4 regions of the Bacillus sp. EB106-07-01-XG149 genome follow, and region 2 is predicted to be linked to each of the others. Evidence: riboswitches for the same ligand, from Rfam matches in the RefSeq annotation. Region 2 holds a riboswitch; each other region holds the start of a gene.
What was found. A riboswitch is a leader RNA that binds a small molecule or an ion and turns the genes downstream of it on or off. The one in region 2 is predicted to bind thiamine pyrophosphate.

Region 1 (5,069 bases), on a different contig from region 2:
TAAAAAAGTTCTTGTCATGGATAAGAAAACTGGTGATGAACTTGTTAAGAAAGAACTACTTAAAAAAGTTGATAAAAATGATGATACAAAGGCAATCGATAAATTACCAGCTGTAACAGCAGAGCAAGGTGTATTATTTGCTAAAGAAAAAGTAGAAAATGCTACGCTTGATGGAGCAAAATTAAAATATGAAGGCAACACAATTATCGGTGATGGCCGTTCTTATGCAGATATGTTTGCTATCGTTGATGATGCAACATATGTAAATGTAAAAGGTGAAGAAAAATCTGTAGGTATTTTGAAATTTGATAAAGACCCAAGCAAAGAGCTACCTGGAGCAAATGGAGTAGAAGCTTCTCAACTTGTAAAAATTAAAAAATAACAAAAAAAAGCTTTGCGAAATTCGCAAAGCTTTTTTTGTTATTTGTGAGCAATTTGCTCCATATCCGGGCTACAAGTTTGCGACTGACATGACTTATTTAAAGAACATGCTGCGCATTTTCCTTTTTTACTTCTCTTTACAAAATTAACCAACGTGTATGCTGCATAACCAAAAATGATAGCTCCAATTATAATATTGACCATCATCACAATACATCTCCTTCTAGAATCCGAGTAAAGATCCAACTTGGTATATAATGAGCGTTAATACATAAGCAACTACGAGCGGATAAACGACTGAGAAAATCGTCCATTTCGCTGATCCTGTTTCACGTTTAATAACAGCTACTGTCGCTAAACACGGAACATATAATAAAATAAAGAACATAAATGCATATGCTGATAACGCAGTATAATGTGCTCCCATAACATTTCCTAGCACATCTTCTTTCACCGCATAAATAATTGCCATTGTAGAAACGACAACTTCTTTCGCTAAAAATCCTGTTAAAAGAGATGCTGCAGCTTGCCATGTTCCAAAGCCGAGCGGTGCAAATAGTGGTGCGATAAACCCACCAATCATCGCTAAGTAACTGTCTCCCATATCAACACCAAATCCTGATGGACCTGCATAGTTTAATAACCAAATGACAACAGAACCACCGAAGATGAATGTACCTGCTTTACGAACAAATCCTTTCCCTTTCTCCCACGTGCTTAGCCATAACGTTTTCGCTTGTGGCACGCGGTAAGGAGGTAGTTCAATGACGAAAATAGACTTTTCCGCTTTTAAAATAGTAAGAGACATAATTTTTGTAACTAATAACGCAAGAACAATACCTGCAACATATAAAGAAAATACAACAGTTGCCTGACTATTAGGGAAGAACACTCCCGCAAATAATGCATATACAGGTAAACGCGCTGAACAAGACATAAATGGTGTTACAAGAACTGTAAGTAAACGTTCTTTTTCTTGTTCAATCGTTCTCGCTGCCATAATACCTGGAACATTACATCCAAAACCGATAATCATCGGAATGAACGCTTTTCCGTTTAAACCGAAGAACTCCATAATTCGATCCATAACAACTGCAATTCGCGCCATATATCCTGAGTCTTCTAATAATGAAATGAAAAAGAATAGTGCAAAGATTTGTGGAACGAATACTAATACTGCACCAACACCGGCAATAATACCTTCTGTAACGAGTGCTTGAATAAAATCAGAAGCTCCAACACTTGTGAGACCAGCCGTCACCCAATCTGTAAGCTGTCCACCAAAAAAGCCATCTAACATATCCGATAAAGGTGTACCAATCCACGTAAACGTAACCTGAAAAATAAAAAACATAACTGCTAAAAAGATTGGAAGTCCTAAAATTTTATGTGTAATTAATCTATCAATTTTTTCCGAAAAAGGAATTTTTCCTTCTTTCTCATGCTTCATAACATTTGTTTTTAACTTTTCAATATACGCTTCACGAGTTTTGTAAATGTGCTCTTCCAACGTACAATCAAGTTTTCCTTCTAAGCGAGATCGAATGGCTACAAGTTCCTTACAAATTGGTAATGCTTTCATTTCTTTTTCTACTACTTCGTTATTGCTTAAAAATTGCAGGGCTAACCATCTTGGATGCTTATAATTCGCTGTCTCTAAAAGAGCTATTACCTCTCCAATTCCTTCATCCATTTGTACACCATATGAAATAATGAATGGCTTTTTCTCGTTTTTGTCATTTTCTTTAAGAGTAGCAAGTAGTTCTTCACAGCCTTTTCCACTTCTTGCAACGACAGGAACGACTGTTACACCTAATAGTTCTGATAATCGTTTTACATCAATTACAATGCCTCGTTGCTTTGCCACATCGACCATATTTAATCCAATTGAAACCGGCTTTCCAAATTCAAGTAATTGCAACGTTAAATGCATATTTCTCTCGAATTGCGAAGAATCCACTATATTTAACATATGATGAAATTCGTCTGTTAGTAGAAAATTTGTAACGACACCTTCATCACGCGAAACTGGATTCAAATCATAAACACCTGGTAAATCAATTAATGTCCCTTGCTTATCTTTTAATTTACCAACCTTCTTTTCTACTGTTACACCGCTCCAGTTCCCTACATACTCATAAGAACCAGTAAGTGCATTAAATAATGATGTCTTTCCTGTATTCGGATTCCCTAGCAAAGCTACCTTATTCACGCTAATTCCACCTTTATCATTTTCGCGTCACAATGACGAATACTAATTAACTGTCCACGACACTCCAATGTACAAGGACCTTTGAACATCGCTTTTTGCTTCATGCGAAGTTCGCTTCCTTCAGAAAGACCGAAAGCAGCCAATCTTCTCTTTAGTAAATAATCTAAAGACTGAACACTTTTTACTAGCACTTTCTCACCGATTTTAATATCTACTAAGCTCATAACCTTCCCCCTCAGAAGAGAATGATAATTATTTTCAGAAAAATTATAGCACAATCTATTTCTCTTGTACTATACCCTTTTGCTTCATATTTATTAACATTTCACTACAATTCTATTTCAATAATTGTCATACCGTATTTATTTGCCATTCTCATCCATTTCGCTTACAATAAACAATAGCAAATAAAGAATCTCGTTATCACAGGGGGAGCCATGCCGCTGAGAGGGAACACTTCGTTCCGACCCTTCGAACCTGTTAGTTAATGCTAACGCAGGGATTGTGCAAACGTCCGAAATACATACCTCTTTTTTATTTACGTATTTCGTATCCTCCTATGATATCTATTCTTTTTTGTACAACTTGGTTTTAGGGGGAGACAATATGCGTAACACCAATTTACAAGCGATGATCGAATCTGCTATTCTTGCAGCCTTCGCCATGATTATCGACATTTTACCATTATCACTTAAACTTCCAACAGGCGGTTCCATTTCATTTGCTATGATTCCTATTTTTATTATTGCATATCGCTGGGGCTTTAAATCTGCTTTCTTAGGTGGCTTAATTTGGGGATTATTACAAATTGTTGTAGGTGATGCTTACATTTTAACACCTGTTCAAGCATTTATTGAGTACTTCATTGCCTTTGCTTTTATTGGATTTGCTGGTTTATTCTATCGACCAATTCAAAAAGCACTTTTAACTTCCAATGAAAATAACGAAAGAAAGAAAGTTATTGGTTACATTATTCTTGCTACATTTGTTGGTAGCTTTGCACGCTATTTCTGTCATTTTATTGCCGGTATTATTTTCTTTGGGCAATATGCACCGAAAGGTCAATCAGCTGTGCTATATTCATTAATCGTAAATGGTGCCACAATGCTTGGTTCTTTTATTTTATGTACAGTTTTACTTATATTTTTATTCCTTACTTCACCACGCTTATTCAAAAGCATCAGTGCTTATCAAATGAATACACAAAAAAAGGGCGCTTAATGAGCGCTCTTTTTTTCATATCGTAATATCAATTAAAAATACAATAAATGCACAAAAGAAAATAAATACCATTATACTTAGCCACTTGCTATGCACGGTTCATCGACTCCTTACATAACCTCATTTTCTATCCAAAGTATACTGTTTAAAAATAAAGATTAGGTAAAGATAATATGAAAATAAATTAAAAAAAGCGTAGCATGTACCATCTACGCTTTTTTTGGTAAGTAGAAGTAAAATAATACACCGTCTTCTGTATTCTTTACCCCATATTCAGCATCGTGTAGTTCTAAAATATTTTTAGAAATAGCTAGCCCAAGACCCGTTCCACCTTGTGAACGCTGACGAGCTGCATCCACGCGATAAAAACGGTCCCAAATTTTATCTAATTGTTCTTCTTCAATGTGAGTACCTTTATTTTCAATACACACTTTTATACGATCCTGCTCATCTATTGTGGAAATCATAATATCCTCTTTATTTGGTGTATAACGTATGGCATTCGTAATGAAGTTTACGATGACTTGTTCAATCCGACTTTGATTTGCCATCACTTCAACTGAACATATATTTTTATGCACACGAAGTTCTTTTTTCTCTATGTCCACAGAAAGGTATTCACATATATCTTCAATTACTGAATCAATATAAAATAAACCCTTTTTCATTTTATATGTACCTGACTCAAATTTAGCTAACTCAAGCATATCCAAAATTAAAGTATCCATTTTATCTACTTCTCGTTCCATCGCCTGAAAATAGTACTCTTTTTTATGTTCAGCTACTCCATCTTTTAAAATAGAAATACAGCTTTTCATAATACTCAGCGGTGTTTTCAATTCATGCGACACACCAGAAATAAATTCTTTCCGCGTATTTTCTAACTTTCTTTCCTTTTCAATATCTTGTTCTAGCTGTCCAATATGCGAATGGAGCTTATTAGATAATACATTAATATTTTTCGATAAATCACCAATTTCATCTTTTGAAGTAATCGGTATTTGTTCTGTGAAATCTAAGTGTGCTATTTTCTTCGTCGTATCATTTATTTTTAATAACGGCTTTGCAATTTGTTTTGAATAATAAAACGAAGCTAGAAAAATGAGAACGACTACAAATGCAATGATGTAAATGTAGTAATCTTGCACCATTTGTACTGCTTCATCTACAGGCTGTAAAGAAGCCATTGCATAAATATATGTTACTGATCCGTCTTTTTCTTTTATTGGCTTAATTAATAATTTATATTTTATAT
Region 2 (5,069 bases):
AAGCGCTGTAATAGGAATCGTTTGTGAGGCAACTAATAATGGATAAAATGCTCTCTCCATCCAATTACTCACATTCATTAACATCGCTAGCCCTACCCCAAGTACGATAGAAATAGCCACCCCTATTAAAACGACCGATAAGGTTGCCGGCAAATGAACCGTAAATAATATATCTTTTAGTTTCCATATCTTCATCACAATTGCAGACGGTGACGGTAAAATGTACATTTCATCTACGATTCTTGCGCCTACTTCCCAAAAGGCAAGTAAAATACTAGAAAGTGTAAGGGCAGGTAATAGCTCCTTCAACCGGTTCATCATACGAGTACCTGCCTTTGTAACATACTAAGAAGCTCATCTTTAAGCGCTAACACTTCAGGCTTATATAAATCTTTTCTTGTTCGATTACGATCAAGCGGTACAACCCTCTCGGTTAAAGTAGTTATCGGTTGCTGCTCTACTACTAAAATTCGATTAGAAAGAAACAACGCTTCTTCCACATCATGAGTGATAAATAAAATTGTTTTTTCCCACTCTTTCCATTGTTCAAACAGCCATTCTTGCAAAGATGCCTTCGTTAAAGCGTCCAACGCGCTAAACGGTTCATCTAACAACAATATCTCCCCGCCTGTTAATAAAGTTCGAATAAAAGATACGCGTTGTCTCATACCACCAGATAAATCTTTCGGATATTTTGTCTCATACCCTTGTAAGCCAAATTTATGTAGCAGTTCCTTGGCCTTTATTTGTGCTTCTTTCTTCTGTACACCTTGACACTCTAGCGGCAGAGCAGCATTCTCAATAATCGTTCGCCACGGCAGGAGCATATCTTTTTGGGGCATATACCCTACAGGATGGCTCTTCGTTTCTGTCAGCTCTATCTGCCCAGTACTTACTTCTTCTAAACCTGTAATAAGGCGAAATAGAGTACTTTTCCCGCATCCACTCGGTCCGATAATACTTACAAACTCTTTATCTTGTATAGAAGCATTTAATTCATTGATGATTGGTTTCTCATCATAATGAAAAGAAACATTATGAAACTGTAGTATGTTCTTGCTCCTCAAATCCCCACATCTCCTTACGATAGGACATATCCCAGAATAAATATTCAAATCGACTGGAATATAGGAAAATCTCCTCTAATCGATCTAGCTCTTTTTCAGACTTTCCAACTGCCATTTCATTTAATAAATCGATTAACCAAATACAAAGGTTACCGTATTCTTCAGAACTATATCCTTGAATCCACTCACCAAAGAACTCATGATCTCTTGCTCCAGGAATATCATTTAAACGCTTTCCAATTTCCCAGTAGCTCCACATACATGGAAGAAGTGCTGCTATTAATTCCGCAAGTGTGCCATTTTGAGATACAGACATCATGTAATTTGTATAAGCTAAATTTTTAGCAGATGGCTTTGCAGACTCTATCTCTTCTATAGAAATTCCAAGTCTTTTTGCATACTGTTTATGGATTGTCATTTCTCCATTTAATATGCCATCAATTTGTTCAGCAAATTTCCCCATTACTTGTGGGTTCGTTGCTTTTACAACACCAATCGCATATAGCTTTGCATAATCTAACAAATATAAATAATCTTGAATAACGTAATACTGAAACTTATCTTTTTCTAACGTGCCATCCCCCATACCTACTACAAACGGATGATTATGACTCATCTCCCAAACTGGTTGTACAGTTTCTAATAATCTATCGCAAAATTTCATTTCTCTATCCCCTTTCGATTTATATATCTAAATAAAAAACCACTTCTAAATAAGAAGTGGTTACAGCAAATAAAATTATAATTTATTCGTTGCTCCACTTCCCTTCGCTAGTATTACCTAGATCAGGTGTTATAAGGGTTAAGGATTATTCCTCTCTCAGCACAACAAGCACCCCTAGTGGTTTCAATATGAAATTTTCAAACAAAAAAGCCCCGTTTCTATACGCAAAGAAACGGGGACTTATTATTAGTGTCCGAATTGCTTCCCTACGCTAGCATAATCTAGATCAGGTAATGAAAAGGATCAAAGGCTTACGGCCTACTCTCAGCTGGCAACACCAGCTCTCCTAGCAAACTATGAAATTATCACTGTCAGTATAACATCGTAATAAGACATCATCAACTGTTTTAATTTTCTCAATTGTCAACAAAATAACAAAACTATATAATACTTATATTCTATCTTAGAAATTATTATCCTAATTAATCGGATAAAAAGGAATCATTATCCTCAAAAAATTTATTTTTATATTGATTTCATATTACATTTATGTGAATACACCCACTATATTATATCTTTATACTATAATAAAATTACAACTATACAACTAGAGGAGGTCTCTATTATATGAATATGAAAGCTACTGCTTTAACAGCAACTACTGTCGCAATTGCCTCTTTACTTCCTTCTATGGGAGAAACAAATGTACAAACAGCCAACGCTGAACAATTATCTAATGTGAAAACTGGATATGTCAAAGTCGATCAAGTAGCCTTACATACAAAAGATAACGCAAATAGCTCATCAATTGATACAATTCGCTTTAATACGAAAGTGAACATACTTGAAACAACTAATGGCTGGTATAAAGTATCTGTTAATAATAAAGTAGGTTACGTACAAAAAGATGCTATTCTACTAAAAAACAAACTTCAATCTAATAATCAATACATCGTTAATGCCAATGCATTAAACGTTCGTTCTGAACCTAATTTAGAATCTTCAATTTTAGATGTATTACCAAATGGAAAATTCATTACCATTCAAGAAGAACAAGGCGAGTGGTATAAAATTTTACATAATGGCAAAACAGGTTACGTACAAAAAGCATTTGTGGCTAATGGTTCACAGCCTTTAGTAAAAGGCATCACAGTTCAAAATAATACGAAATACACAGTTGCAACACCTAAACTTAATGTACGTGGCAACGCTAGTACAAGTAGTGCACTACTTGGTTCATTACAAAATGGTACACAAATACAAGTAGTGGAAACTGTAGGAACTTGGTATAAAATTCGTTTTGGCACAGGATACGGATACGTAGCAAAACATTATGTGATGCAAAATCAATCACAAGCTCAAACGGCTCAACCTACTTCCATTCCAGCAGTTTTCAAATTCCCTACTCAAGGAAGAATTAGCTCAACCTTTGATATACGCTGGGAACAAATGCATTATGGTATAGATATTGCAGCTCAAGGTAATGTCTCTATCCAGGCGGCAGCTGCAGGTAAAGTTGTGAAATCATATTATTCAGCTAGCTATGGCAATGTTGTGTTCATCGCCCATCAAATAAACGGGAAATTATATACAACAGTCTATGCACACATGAAAGATCGCACTGTACAAGCTGGTGATCAAGTACAAGCTGGACAATTAGTAGGTCATATGGGAAACACAGGTCATTCATACGGGCAACATCTTCATTTTGAATTACACAATGGAGAATGGAATTTTGAAAAAACAAATGCAGTAAACCCACTGCCATATTTAGTTAGGTAAATTGTATGCAACGCAATATCAATATACCTCTCTTAATTGAATACTTCGCCTTTTTAGGTTTAATCTATTGTTTAATCATTTACAATACAAACACTGTATTTTTATCTATTATCATTGCTTTTGTTGCTTTAGAAATTATGATGGAATCCTTTCAAGTACAATTAAAACAAAAAATTGCCCATATATATAATGCCATCTTTCTATTAAGTGCCCTAATAACAAATATTATTAGTAATGGTTTTTATTTATCTACCGTATTTCCTGTATTCTTTATGGCTGTTTTATTATTCATAGCTAGATACATTCATGTCCCTACTAACAAAAAACACGAACAAAAAGCTTAGAAAGAGGAGACATTGTGTACCGATCTTTCAAAGATAATCCGCTAAAATATATATTGAATTTATACACAAAAATAAATACTTTTTTTGGTATACAAGGAAGCAATACGGCACAATTTCTCCTTTATGGAATTTTATTTCTCGTCTTAATTGCGTTCTCCTTGCTTTACTAATAAAAAAAAGGATCTCACATAAACTTGAGATCCTTTTTAATTTATATAAATTTTTTATATAGAAAATGCTCTTTATCCACAAGCATATTTTTCATAAATAAAGCTAAGATTATATTTTTTCTCTAAACTCATTCTTTGTTCATCATCACACCAATAGAACAGAATGTCATGAATCGTTGCATAACGCTTATTTTTAAGAAATAGTTTAAAGAATGATGGTAAACAATCATGTAATTGTATAAATATATAATTGCGTAATATTTCTTCTTTATATTCAATGCCCTTACAAATATACAGTAATTCTTCACAATAATATGCATGTTGCGGAACTTGAATCATTTCGAAAAATGGCACATATGATAATAACTTTCCGATAAAATGATCATATCGATCCATTATCCCTATCGTCATATGCTCCATCATTTCTTTCATTACATATAAATAATCATCTACATGAGTAGTTTTCAATGGGTCTAATCGATCTGAAATTTGAGAAAGTACAGCTCTTTGACAAGCTAACACCGCTTGACTAGGTCCATAATATGATAGGAAGTCTGTACACTTACGATATTTTCGTAATAAGTCATGTGTGTATAAGTCATACACAAACGTATTACAATACATCGCTAGACTCATCATATCACTATTTAATTGCTCTTTTGATAGTAATTTAGCTCTCTTACACATATAAAAGAATGTAAATTCCAATACTTCTTTATGAGATAATAGTTGTTTACAATCCGTTATACATTTCTCATTAAATTTAACCCTATCCCAAATTTCTACATCCCCATCAGTCAATTCACCCATACGATATTTAATAATTAAATAGTTTAAAGCAACCGCTTGCGTCAACAGATCCCACGTTTCATATTCCAATGAAGTGTGAACAAACTCAGCTAGTCCTTGAGTTATCATAAATGTATTTGCTTCTTCATACCAACCAATCTCTTGGCATAAGCGAAGAATACGTACTAGAGTTGGAATTTCATCTTTATGAAACTGCGGCAAATTCTTTACTTTATCCATTCCATATACGATA
Region 3 (5,069 bases), on a different contig from region 2:
TTAGATATTTTAAAAGTAAGTATTCCTTCTACCTTCATCGCTTGTATGGTAGCTGCATTTGTTGCTAGCAAAATGGGGAAAGAATTAAATGAAGACCCTGAATACTTGAAACGTTTAAAAGAAGGAATGATTCCTAAAATTGAAGAGAAGAAAGAATTTGTTGGTTTAAAAGGCGCTAAACTATCCGTTATCCTTTTCTTAGTAGGAACTTTCCTTGTCGTACTTCTCGGTTCATTTGAAGCACTTCGTCCAGGATGGGTGGTTGACGGGAAGTTAGTTCGTCTTTCCATGCCAAACACAATTGAAATGGTTATGTTAACTATCGCAGCTCTTATTATTATTTTCTGCAAACCAAATGTAGAAAGCATCGTGTCTGGTAACGTCTTTAAAGCGGGGGCAACAGCAGTTGTTGCTATTTTCGGTATCGCTTGGATGGGAGATACTTTCTTTAACGGAAACTTAAATATGATTCAAGGATCAATTCAGCACCTAGTAACAAGTGCACCATGGCTATTTGCCATCGCATTATTCATTCTATCTATTTTACTATATAGCCAAGCAGCAACAGTACGTGCTTTAATGCCTCTTGGATTATCACTCGGTATTCCACCAGCACTACTAATCGCAATGTTCCCTGCAGTAAATGGATATTTCTTCATTCCAAACTATGGAACGATCGTTGCTGCCATTAACTTTGATCGCACTGGTACAACAGGCATTGGTAAATATGTTTTAAATCATAGCTTTATGATTCCAGGCCTAATCGCAACATTCACTTCTATCGGAATTGGAATGCTCTTAATATCAATTATGTTTTAAAGAAAAAGCACAAACCTACAATTTTAAAGGGTTTGTGCTTTTTTAATCAAACGTTTGTTTAAATATTTTTAACCGTCCATTATGTTTTTTACTATTTTTGTGAAGTTCCCTTTTCCTACAAACTCCTATTTACTTCCTCTACTAGCTTCTTCGTACTTTCATACGGAGATTCAGCTAAACTAATCGCGGAAATAACAGAAACACCGTCCGCACCGGCTTCTATAACCGAAGCGGTATTTTCAATTGTAATCCCACCAATCCCAACGATTGGTATTATAATTTCTTGTTCTCTAAAATGAGCTAAACCTTTCGTTCCTTGCACTGCTTTCGTATCTTTTTTCGTACTCGTTGGGAAAATAGGGCCAACACCTAAATAATCAGCTCCGTTTTCAATTGCCCAGCGTGCTTCTTCAATTGTATGGGTAGATACACCAACAATTTTATCTCCCATTTTTTCACGAACAGAAGTAATTCCTTCATCATCTTGTCCAACATGCACGCCATCTGCATCTAACTCGAGAGCTAGTTCCACATCATCATTTACGATGAATGGTACACCGTACTCCTTACAGACTGCTTGTATTTCTTTCGCGAAACAAATACGTTTCTCTCCCGTTAAAGCGCCTCCCCCCTTTTCACGAAATTGAAAAATTGTTATACCGCCTTCAAGTGCATCTCTCAATACTTGTAGTGGCTCCTTCGCACAATTGTTACTTCCCATAATAAAATATACTGATAATAATCTAGACATTTCAGCCTTTGTAATACGCGACATCTAGTTCCCCTCCTTACTATATAAGCTCAATCTTCCCATACTTCTCAATATCATCTGAAGTTGTATTTGCTAACTGATTTAAAAATTCAATTTGGAAACTACCAGGTCCCTTTTCCACTGTCTTAACAGCTGCCAGTTCCGCAGCTACACCATAAAACGTTAATGCCGCTACTGCTGCCTTTACATAATCCTTTTCTACTGCTACAAATGCTCCTATTACAGAAGTTAGTAAACAACCAGTTCCCGTAACCTTCGTTAAAATAGAGTGACCATTTCGAATAAGAATCGCTCGCTCTCCATCTGTAACAACATCTTCTTTTCCAGTAATCACCGCTACTGTATTTAATTCATCCGCTGCCTGCCTTGCAATACTTACGACATTGCCATTTCCAGCACCGACGTCTACCCCTTTAATTTCCCAGCTCTCATTAATAACGTTTGCTATTTCAGCTGCATTTCCGCGAATAATCGCTAAATCAATTTCAGCCGGAATATGTCTCGCAACTTCTGTTCGATACGATGTTGCTCCTGCACCAACTGGATCAAACAGTACTGGTACATTGTTCACATTTGCTGATTTACCCGCAAGTAACATCGCTTCTACTTCTTCAGGACGAAGTGTCCCCATATTTAATACTAACGCTCCAGCAATGCTAGCCATTTCTGCTACTTCTTCTTTTGCATACGCCATTACAGGCGATGCCCCTAACGCTAACAAACCGTTAGCTGTAAAGTTTGTTACAACAACATTTGTAATATTATGAACGAGCGGATTAGATTCTCTCACCAAATCCACTACTTTACTAATTTCTTTCATATTCATCCTTCTCATCCCCTAACTATTGTGATGGGAGATACACAAAAGGGCACTTTGCGCGTACGCAAAGTGCCTGAACATGTGCTTTTACACTCTCCCTACGCTGGCATTATCCAACAGGTTCAAATGGTCAATGACGGATTAGTCATACTCTCAGTTTGCATCCACAAACTCCCATGTGTTTAGTATTCATCTACTTCAAAGTCTACTCTTATTCTACTAAAATAACAAGTTCTTTACTTTTCTATTTAATTATAGAAGAAACTGATAAAACAATAAGCATAATAAATAAGGATCTATTTTTCATAGTCTCATCATATTGCATATTATGTTCTGTCGCTATCATTTGATTTCAAACAGATTTTGTTCACTCCACAAAAAACCGATCAAACATGGAGCGAAACTGAATCTCAAGAAGATGTATGCTATAGTTAACGTATGGAAATTTGAAAGGATGTTTTTAATATGTCAAAAAGCGTTATAATCGCTGAAAAGCCTTCTGTTGCACGTGATATCGCTCGCGTACTGAAGTGCGATAAAAAGGGAAACGGCTACCTTGAAGGTAGTAAATATATTGTAACTTGGGCTTTAGGTCACCTTGTTACATTAGCAGATCCAGAAAGCTATGATGTGAAATATAAAAAGTGGAATTTAGAAGATTTACCGATGCTACCTGAGCGTTTGAAATTAACAGTTATTAAACAAACTGGGAAACAATTTAATGCTGTAAAAAGTCAGCTACTTAGAAAAGATGTAAATGAAATTATTGTAGCGACAGATGCTGGACGTGAAGGCGAATTAGTCGCACGTTGGATTATCGATAAAGTTAAAATACAGAAGCCTATTAAGCGTTTATGGATTTCATCTGTTACTGATAAAGCAATTAAAGATGGTTTTGCAAATTTAAAACCAGGTAAAGCATATGACAATTTATACGCTTCAGCAGTTGCACGTTCAGAGGCTGACTGGTATATCGGCCTTAATGCGACTCGAGCATTAACTACTCGCTTTAATGCCCAGCTGAATTGCGGCCGCGTGCAAACACCTACTGTCGCTATGATCGCTAATCGTGAAGATGAAATAAAGAACTTCAAAGCTCAAACTTACTACGGCATCGAAGCACAAACAACGAATCAGTTAAAACTAACTTGGCAAGATGCAAATGGTAATAGCCGCAGTTTTAATAAAGAAAAAATTGATGGTATTGTAAAAGGTTTAGATAAACATAATGCTACTGTTGTGGAAATTGATAAAAAACAGAAGAAGTCATTCTCTCCTGGTCTTTACGATTTAACTGAATTACAACGTGATGCAAATAAAAAGTTCGGTTACTCTGCGAAAGAAACGTTAAACATTATGCAGAAATTGTATGAGCAACATAAAGTGCTAACGTACCCTCGTACAGATTCACGCTATATTTCATCTGATATCGTTGGAACACTTCCAGAACGTCTAAAAGCATGTGGCGTTGGAGAGTACCGTCCTTTAGCACATAAAGTATTACAAAAGCCTATCAAGTCTAATAAGTCATTTGTTGATGATAGTAAAGTAAGTGATCATCACGCAATTATTCCGACAGAAGGATACGTTAACTTCTCGGCCTTCACAGATAAAGAACGTAAAATTTATGATTTAGTTGTAAAACGTTTCTTAGCTGTTTTATTCCCGGCCTTTGAATATGAACAACTAACGTTACGCACAAAAGTTGGCAATGAAACGTTCATCGCACGTGGAAAAACTATTCTACATGCCGGTTGGAAAGAAGTATATGAAAATCGCTTTGAAGATGATGATATAACTGATGACGTAAAAGAACAACTTCTACCTCACATTGAAAAAGGCGATACATTAACTGTAAAGTTAATTATGCAAACATCAGGTCAAACAAAAGCACCTGCACGATTTAACGAAGCGACTTTACTTTCAGCAATGGAAAATCCTACAAAATATATGGATACGCAAAACAAACAACTTGCTGACACGTTAAAATCAACTGGTGGATTAGGTACTGTAGCGACACGAGCTGATATTATCGACAAGCTATTCAATTCATTCTTACTTGAAAAACGTGGTAAAGATATTCACATTACTTCAAAAGGCCGTCAGTTACTTGATTTAGTTCCAGAAGAGTTAAAATCACCTACACTAACTGGTGAATGGGAACAAAAGCTTGAAGCAATTGCGAAGGGTAAACTGAAAAAAGAAGTATTCATTTCAGAAATGAAGAACTATACGAAAGAAATTGTTTCTGAAATTAAATCAAGTGATAAAAAATATAAACATGACAACATTTCAACGAAGTCTTGTCCAGACTGTGGTAAACCAATGCTGGAGGTAAACGGCAAAAAAGGAAAAATGCTCGTTTGCCAAGACCGTGAATGTGGTCATCGTAAAAATGTATCTCGTACAACAAACGCTCGTTGCCCACAATGTAAGAAGAAGTTAGAATTACGTGGTGAAGGTGCCGGACAAATTTTCGCATGTAAATGTGGCTATCGCGAGAAACTTTCTACATTCCAAGAGAGACGTAAAAAAGAATCCGGCAGCAAAGCTGATAAACGTGACGTCCAAAAATATATGAAACAACAGAACAAAGAGGAAGAACCATTAAATAATCCATTCGCAGAAGCATTAAAGAAATTAAAATTTGATTAAATA
Region 4 (5,069 bases), on a different contig from region 2:
TTGTTTTTAATAGCATTGCTCCGGACGAAAAGCTATTTGATGTGGAAAATTTCAAAAGAGCTTTTCTTACTCGTATGTCCATTGAAGGGGATGTCGTATTAAACTACGGATACGCAAAAGGTTATAGACCGTTAATGAATTATCTACTTCATTATATGGAAATGAAAGGTGTAGATATTTCGAACAAAGATATTTTAATTACAAATGGATTTACAGAAGGATTAGACATCGTGCTATCCTCGTTATCAAAGAAATCAGGGCGGGTTATTTGTGAGAATCCAACTCACCATGCTGCATTGAAGCTTTTCCGTTTACATGGACTTGAAGTTCACGGAATTAATATGAATGAAGATGGCATCGATACGAACGAAGTAGAAAAAAGTTTGCGTGAAAAAGAGTTTGATTTCGCATATTTAATTCCTTCCTATCATAATCCAACCGGTATTGTTACGAGTTCGGAGAAAAGAACGGAACTGATGAGATTATTCTCAAAATATAAGGTTCCTATTATAGAAGATGGATTTAATGAAGAGCTACGTTATTCAGGTTCACATTTAGCACCATTATTAACTTTTGCTGGCGCTGGTAATAATGTAATTTATATTAGTAGCTTTTCAAAGGTACTTTTCCCTGGCTTACGTGTAGGCTGGATCATCGCAGATAAAGAGCTGATTCATCATTTAGAAAGTGTAAAAAGAGCAAGAACGATTCACACATCTACGTTAGATCAAGCTGTTCTATTTCAATATTTACATGAAGGATATTTTGAAAAATATTTAAAAAAGGCAAGATCAGTTTATAAGAAAAAATATGAGTTAGCTGTTGGGGCGTGTAATGAGTACATTCCGTTTCAAAGAATGACCGGTGATGGTGGACTTCATTTATTTATAGAGTTAGAAGAAAAAATTCATGCCCGCACACTTTTACAAAAGTGTTATGAGCAAGGGGTTACATTTTCTCCTGGAGATGTTTTTTATTCTGATGGAGGAGGAGCGACTACTTTTCGATTAGGATTTTCACGTCTGAAAGAAGAAGAAATAGTTCGTGGAATCAAAATAATCGGTGATACAATAAAAAATGAAATTTGGAGTTGAGGAAATGAGAATTGGCGTTATTATGGGTGGAGTATCCTCTGAAAAACAAGTATCAATTATGACTGGAAATGAAATGATTGCAAATTTAGATAAAAATAAATATGAAATCGTACCAATTACGTTAAATGAAAAAATAGATTTAATCGAAAAAGCGAAAGACATTGATTTTGCGCTGCTCGCATTACACGGAAAATACGGAGAAGATGGGACGGTTCAAGGCACGCTTGAAAGTTTAGGTATTCCTTATAGCGGGAGCAATATGTTATCTAGCGGTATGTGTATGGACAAAAATATTTCGAAAAAGATTTTACGCTATGAAGGTATAGAAACACCCGATTGGATTGAACTTACAAAAATGGCGGATCTAAATCTTGATGAATTAGATAAGTTAGGATTTCCGTTAGTGGTAAAACCAAACTCTGGTGGATCAAGTGTTGGGGTAAAGATTGTATATGATAAAGATGAATTAATTTCAATGCTGGAAACTGTGTTTGAATGGGATTCTGAAGTAGTAATAGAGAAGTATATAAAAGGTGATGAGATTACATGTTCAATTTTTGATGGAAAACAGTTACCTATTATTTCAATCCGACATGCAGCTGAGTTCTTTGATTACAATGCAAAATATGATGATGTTAGTACAATTGAAGAAGTTATCGAGCTTCCAGCTGAATTGAAGGAACGTGTAAACAAAGCGTCACTGGCTTGTTATAAAGCATTGAAATGCAGCGTTTATGCAAGGGTGGATATGATGGTAAAGGACGGAATTCCATATGTAATGGAGGTTAATACATTACCAGGGATGACACAAGCAAGTTTACTACCGAAAAGTGCAGATGCAGCTGGTATTCATTATAGTAAACTATTAGATATGATTATTGAAACTTCATTAAAAGTAAGAAAAGAAGAAGGGTTTTAAGTAGCAGTATCATGAATGTTTTTGACAGTAACATGAAGTATGTTATGATGAATACAATACGAAAATTAAATATTTATCCACTAGGGGGGCCTATTATAGGCTGAGATCAAACGAGAATTTGAGACTCTTAGTACCTGATCTGGTTAATACTAGCGTAGGGAAGTGGGAAGACATTACTATTTTATGAATAAATACTGTCACTTTCACTTTCTTTACGTTTGTAAAGAAAGTTTTTTTATTTTACAGATTTAATAACTGTGGGTAAATACTTAAATTTTATACTTTATTGGAGGGATTTAAATGAAATTTTCACAATCATTACGTCAAGAAGTAGATTCAATTTGGGAAGCTAGTTTTCATCACCCTTTTGTAAAACAACTTGGTGAAGGAACTTTAGATTTAGCTAGTTTTCGCTATTATGTGCTTCAAGATTCATATTATTTGAGTCACTTTGCTAGAGTACAAACTTTAGGAGCTGCAAAAGCACTGGAATTAGAAACAACAGCTCGTATGGCACACCATGCTCAAAATACATACGAGGCGGAATTATCTTTACATGAGAATTTTGCGGAGAAACTAGGGATAACACAAGAAGAAAAAGATAATTTTATCCCTGCTCCAACTGCATACGCTTATACTTCACATATGTATCGTGCTGCGTATGAAGGACATTTAGGCGATATCATTGCAGCAATTTTACCTTGCTATTGGTTGTATTATGAAATTGGTGAGCGTTTAAAAGAGTATCAGCCAGAAGAGCCAATTTATAACGAATGGATTTCTGCTTATGGATCTGATTGGTTCCGTACGCTAGTTGAAGAGCAAATTACAAGATTAGATACTATCGCTGAAAACGTAACAGAGTCTGACCGTAAGCGAATGAAACAGCATTTCATTATTAGCAGTCAATATGAATATTCATTTTGGGAAATGGCTTATACTTTAGAAAAGTGGCCAGTGAATACAGAAGTAGAAGATGTCATTGGATAATGAGTAGGGGTATTGCTATACATAGGTATGGATAATACCTATGTATATGATTTCATAAAAGAAGTATCGCAAAAAGACGCATCAATCTAAGTGCGTCTTTTTTCAATTTATAAAAATGAGCCTATGGAAAAATAACCTAAAAATAGGTATATGAACAAGGTGCATTATCTAGTGATAGGTCATATTTTGTAGGGGTACGTATTGAACTTAGTTTATAGCGCTATTTCTACTTAGATTTAACGAACAGAAATATAGGAAAGCATTGAAAAGGTTGAAGTTTATAAACGGAGGTCATGAAAATGAATAAGTTTCAACAAGAACTACAAGCGTTAAGCCTTAATGATTACCAATCTGGAAATATTGTGTATTGGGACCAGCAAAACCAATATCCATATTACTATATTGAAGATGATGCTCGTCGCTGTGGCGGTTGTGGTCGCTGTGGTGGTTGTGGCGGTCGCTGTGGTGGATTTCGTTGTGGTGGATTCCGTTGTATTGGTTGCTTCGGTTGTTTTGGTTGTGGCGGTTGTGGTGGCTGTGGTAGTTGTGGTGGTTGTTCTAATTGTTTTAGTGGTTTTAATGGTACTACTGATACAACTGGTACTATTGTAACATATGAATATTGATTAGAGAAAAAAGGAATCCATTTGTGAAGTATTATACAATTTTTATAAAAAAATTTAATCAAAACACATGTAGCATCCTTTAATTTAAAGAAACAATTTATCCCACCTTTTTATAAACATTGTGACTTTATTTCAAATCAACAATCGAATGTCTTTTTTATGTTCTATACCATTTATGCGATCTTTGACTTTCGTAAGTAAATTTATTGCACCAGAACCAAAAAGAAGGGCTTCTATCAGCCCTTTTTTCTTTTTTCATATTTCTCATATAATTAAACTTAATCATAAAAAAATCTTACCACCTTATAAATTTTTACAACTATGTAACTATTTTTATTAAATGCACCGCTCTAGTATACAAAATTAAGAACTTGAGATAAGGCGCTTTGTTTCTGTAAGATGTTTTTGTTTTACTTTATATTACGATTTATAGACCTGAAACCATTTTATTGTGATATAATTTGTTTTTGTCATTATGAATGTATATATGTTAGGAGTTTTTTATGGAAATCGGTTCTGAATTAAAAAATGGTCGCCACTCATTTTTTGATGGTGGATTATTCAGCTTTATTGGTTGGAGTATCCTTGGTGTACTTATTACAGTTTTTACCCTTGGTATTTGTTACCCTTGGGCTTTATGTATGGTTTATGGTTGGAAAATAAATCATACAGTAGTTAACGGGCACCGTATGAAATTCAATGGTTCTGCTGTAGGCTTGTTTGGTAATTGGATAAAATGGTTGCTCTTATCAATTATCACTCTAGGAATCTACTCATTCTGGGTTTTCATTAAACTTGAAGACTGGAAAGTAAAAAATACTACATTTATCAATTAAAAAACATTAGCTTTATAATACCAGTCTATAACGACTGGTATTTTTATTTATGGTATGAAAAACGAAAATATAGATAAATAGCCCATGCTCATTCAGTTAACAAATATGAATACCTCCAGAACAAAAATTCCATACATTTTGAAAGAAACCTTTTTATTTTTCGCTCTGAAGAATATCCGTTTCTTAAGTTAATGGTTTTGAAGTCATCCTTAAATGAAAATTTTCTGTCTCTACATTTAGTTATTTTGAGACTTTTCTTTTTCTTAAACTGTTGGATATGAGTACCTTCTAGTATAAATTTACCATTTAAAAAAGTGATTCTAACAACATTAGGATTGTATCATATAGCACAATGTAATTTGTGTTACATAGCAAGAAAAATAATCAAAATTTAAAGCCTGAAAAAGAAGCACCAAAGCAAATTACATTGGTGTTTCTTTTTTTGCGCTTTCGGGCACAGTGGTTCCTGCAGCACTATTATAAAAGCAATTTCGGATGTAAGGAATTTGTAAGTAATAGGTAAGGAAAAAGAGATTTTCATTGTATATGATAAAAATATAAAGTGGCGCGAAGGGGGAAAAGGGTACGACTTATATATGAAAAA

Region 1: it holds a riboswitch for thiamine pyrophosphate, as region 2 does, so the genes downstream of both, thiT (energy-coupled thiamine transporter ThiT) here and tenA (thiaminase II) in region 2, are expected to answer to the same signal.
Region 3: it holds a riboswitch for thiamine pyrophosphate, as region 2 does, so the genes downstream of both, thiM (hydroxyethylthiazole kinase) here and tenA (thiaminase II) in region 2, are expected to answer to the same signal.
Region 4: it holds a riboswitch for thiamine pyrophosphate, as region 2 does, so the genes downstream of both, tenA (thiaminase II) here and tenA (thiaminase II) in region 2, are expected to answer to the same signal.

Annotation. Positions count from the first base shown of each region.
Region 1 covers NZ_JBYTDP010000002.1:1,070,323-1,075,391, forward strand. The annotation lists gene AC3WTA_RS11765 (lipoprotein BA_5634 family protein) at 1-382, shown strand, start outside; gene AC3WTA_RS11770 (FeoB-associated Cys-rich membrane protein) at 421-588, opposite strand; gene feoB (ferrous iron transport protein B) at 605-2,593, opposite strand; gene AC3WTA_RS11780 (FeoA family protein) at 2,590-2,817, opposite strand; TPP riboswitch at 3,012-3,113, shown strand; gene thiT (energy-coupled thiamine transporter ThiT) at 3,200-3,814, shown strand; gene AC3WTA_RS11790 (sensor histidine kinase) at 4,024-5,069, opposite strand, start outside.
Region 2 covers NZ_JBYTDP010000008.1:1,178-6,246, reverse strand. The annotation lists gene AC3WTA_RS24080 (ABC transporter permease) at 1-318, opposite strand, end outside; gene AC3WTA_RS24075 (ABC transporter ATP-binding protein) at 318-1,067, opposite strand; gene tenA (thiaminase II) at 1,036-1,731, opposite strand; TPP riboswitch at 1,814-1,917, opposite strand; TPP riboswitch at 1,978-2,089, opposite strand; gene AC3WTA_RS24065 (SH3 domain-containing protein) at 2,359-3,513, shown strand; gene AC3WTA_RS24060 (hypothetical protein) at 3,519-3,857, shown strand; gene AC3WTA_RS24055 (DUF3965 domain-containing protein) at 4,100-5,069, opposite strand, start outside.
Region 3 covers NZ_JBYTDP010000010.1:101,514-106,582, forward strand. The annotation lists gene AC3WTA_RS26160 (anaerobic C4-dicarboxylate transporter family protein) at 1-819, shown strand, start outside; gene thiE (thiamine phosphate synthase) at 935-1,594, opposite strand; gene thiM (hydroxyethylthiazole kinase) at 1,611-2,417, opposite strand; TPP riboswitch at 2,490-2,599, opposite strand; gene topB (DNA topoisomerase III) at 2,877-5,066, shown strand.
Region 4 covers NZ_JBYTDP010000001.1:415,141-420,209, reverse strand. The annotation lists gene pdxR (MocR-like pyridoxine biosynthesis transcription factor PdxR) at 1-1,094, shown strand, start outside; gene ddlB (D-alanine--D-alanine ligase) at 1,099-2,013, shown strand; TPP riboswitch at 2,086-2,191, shown strand; gene tenA (thiaminase II) at 2,314-3,003, shown strand; gene AC3WTA_RS02240 (heterocycloanthracin/sonorensin family bacteriocin) at 3,297-3,629, shown strand; gene AC3WTA_RS02235 (DUF898 family protein) at 4,133-4,465, shown strand.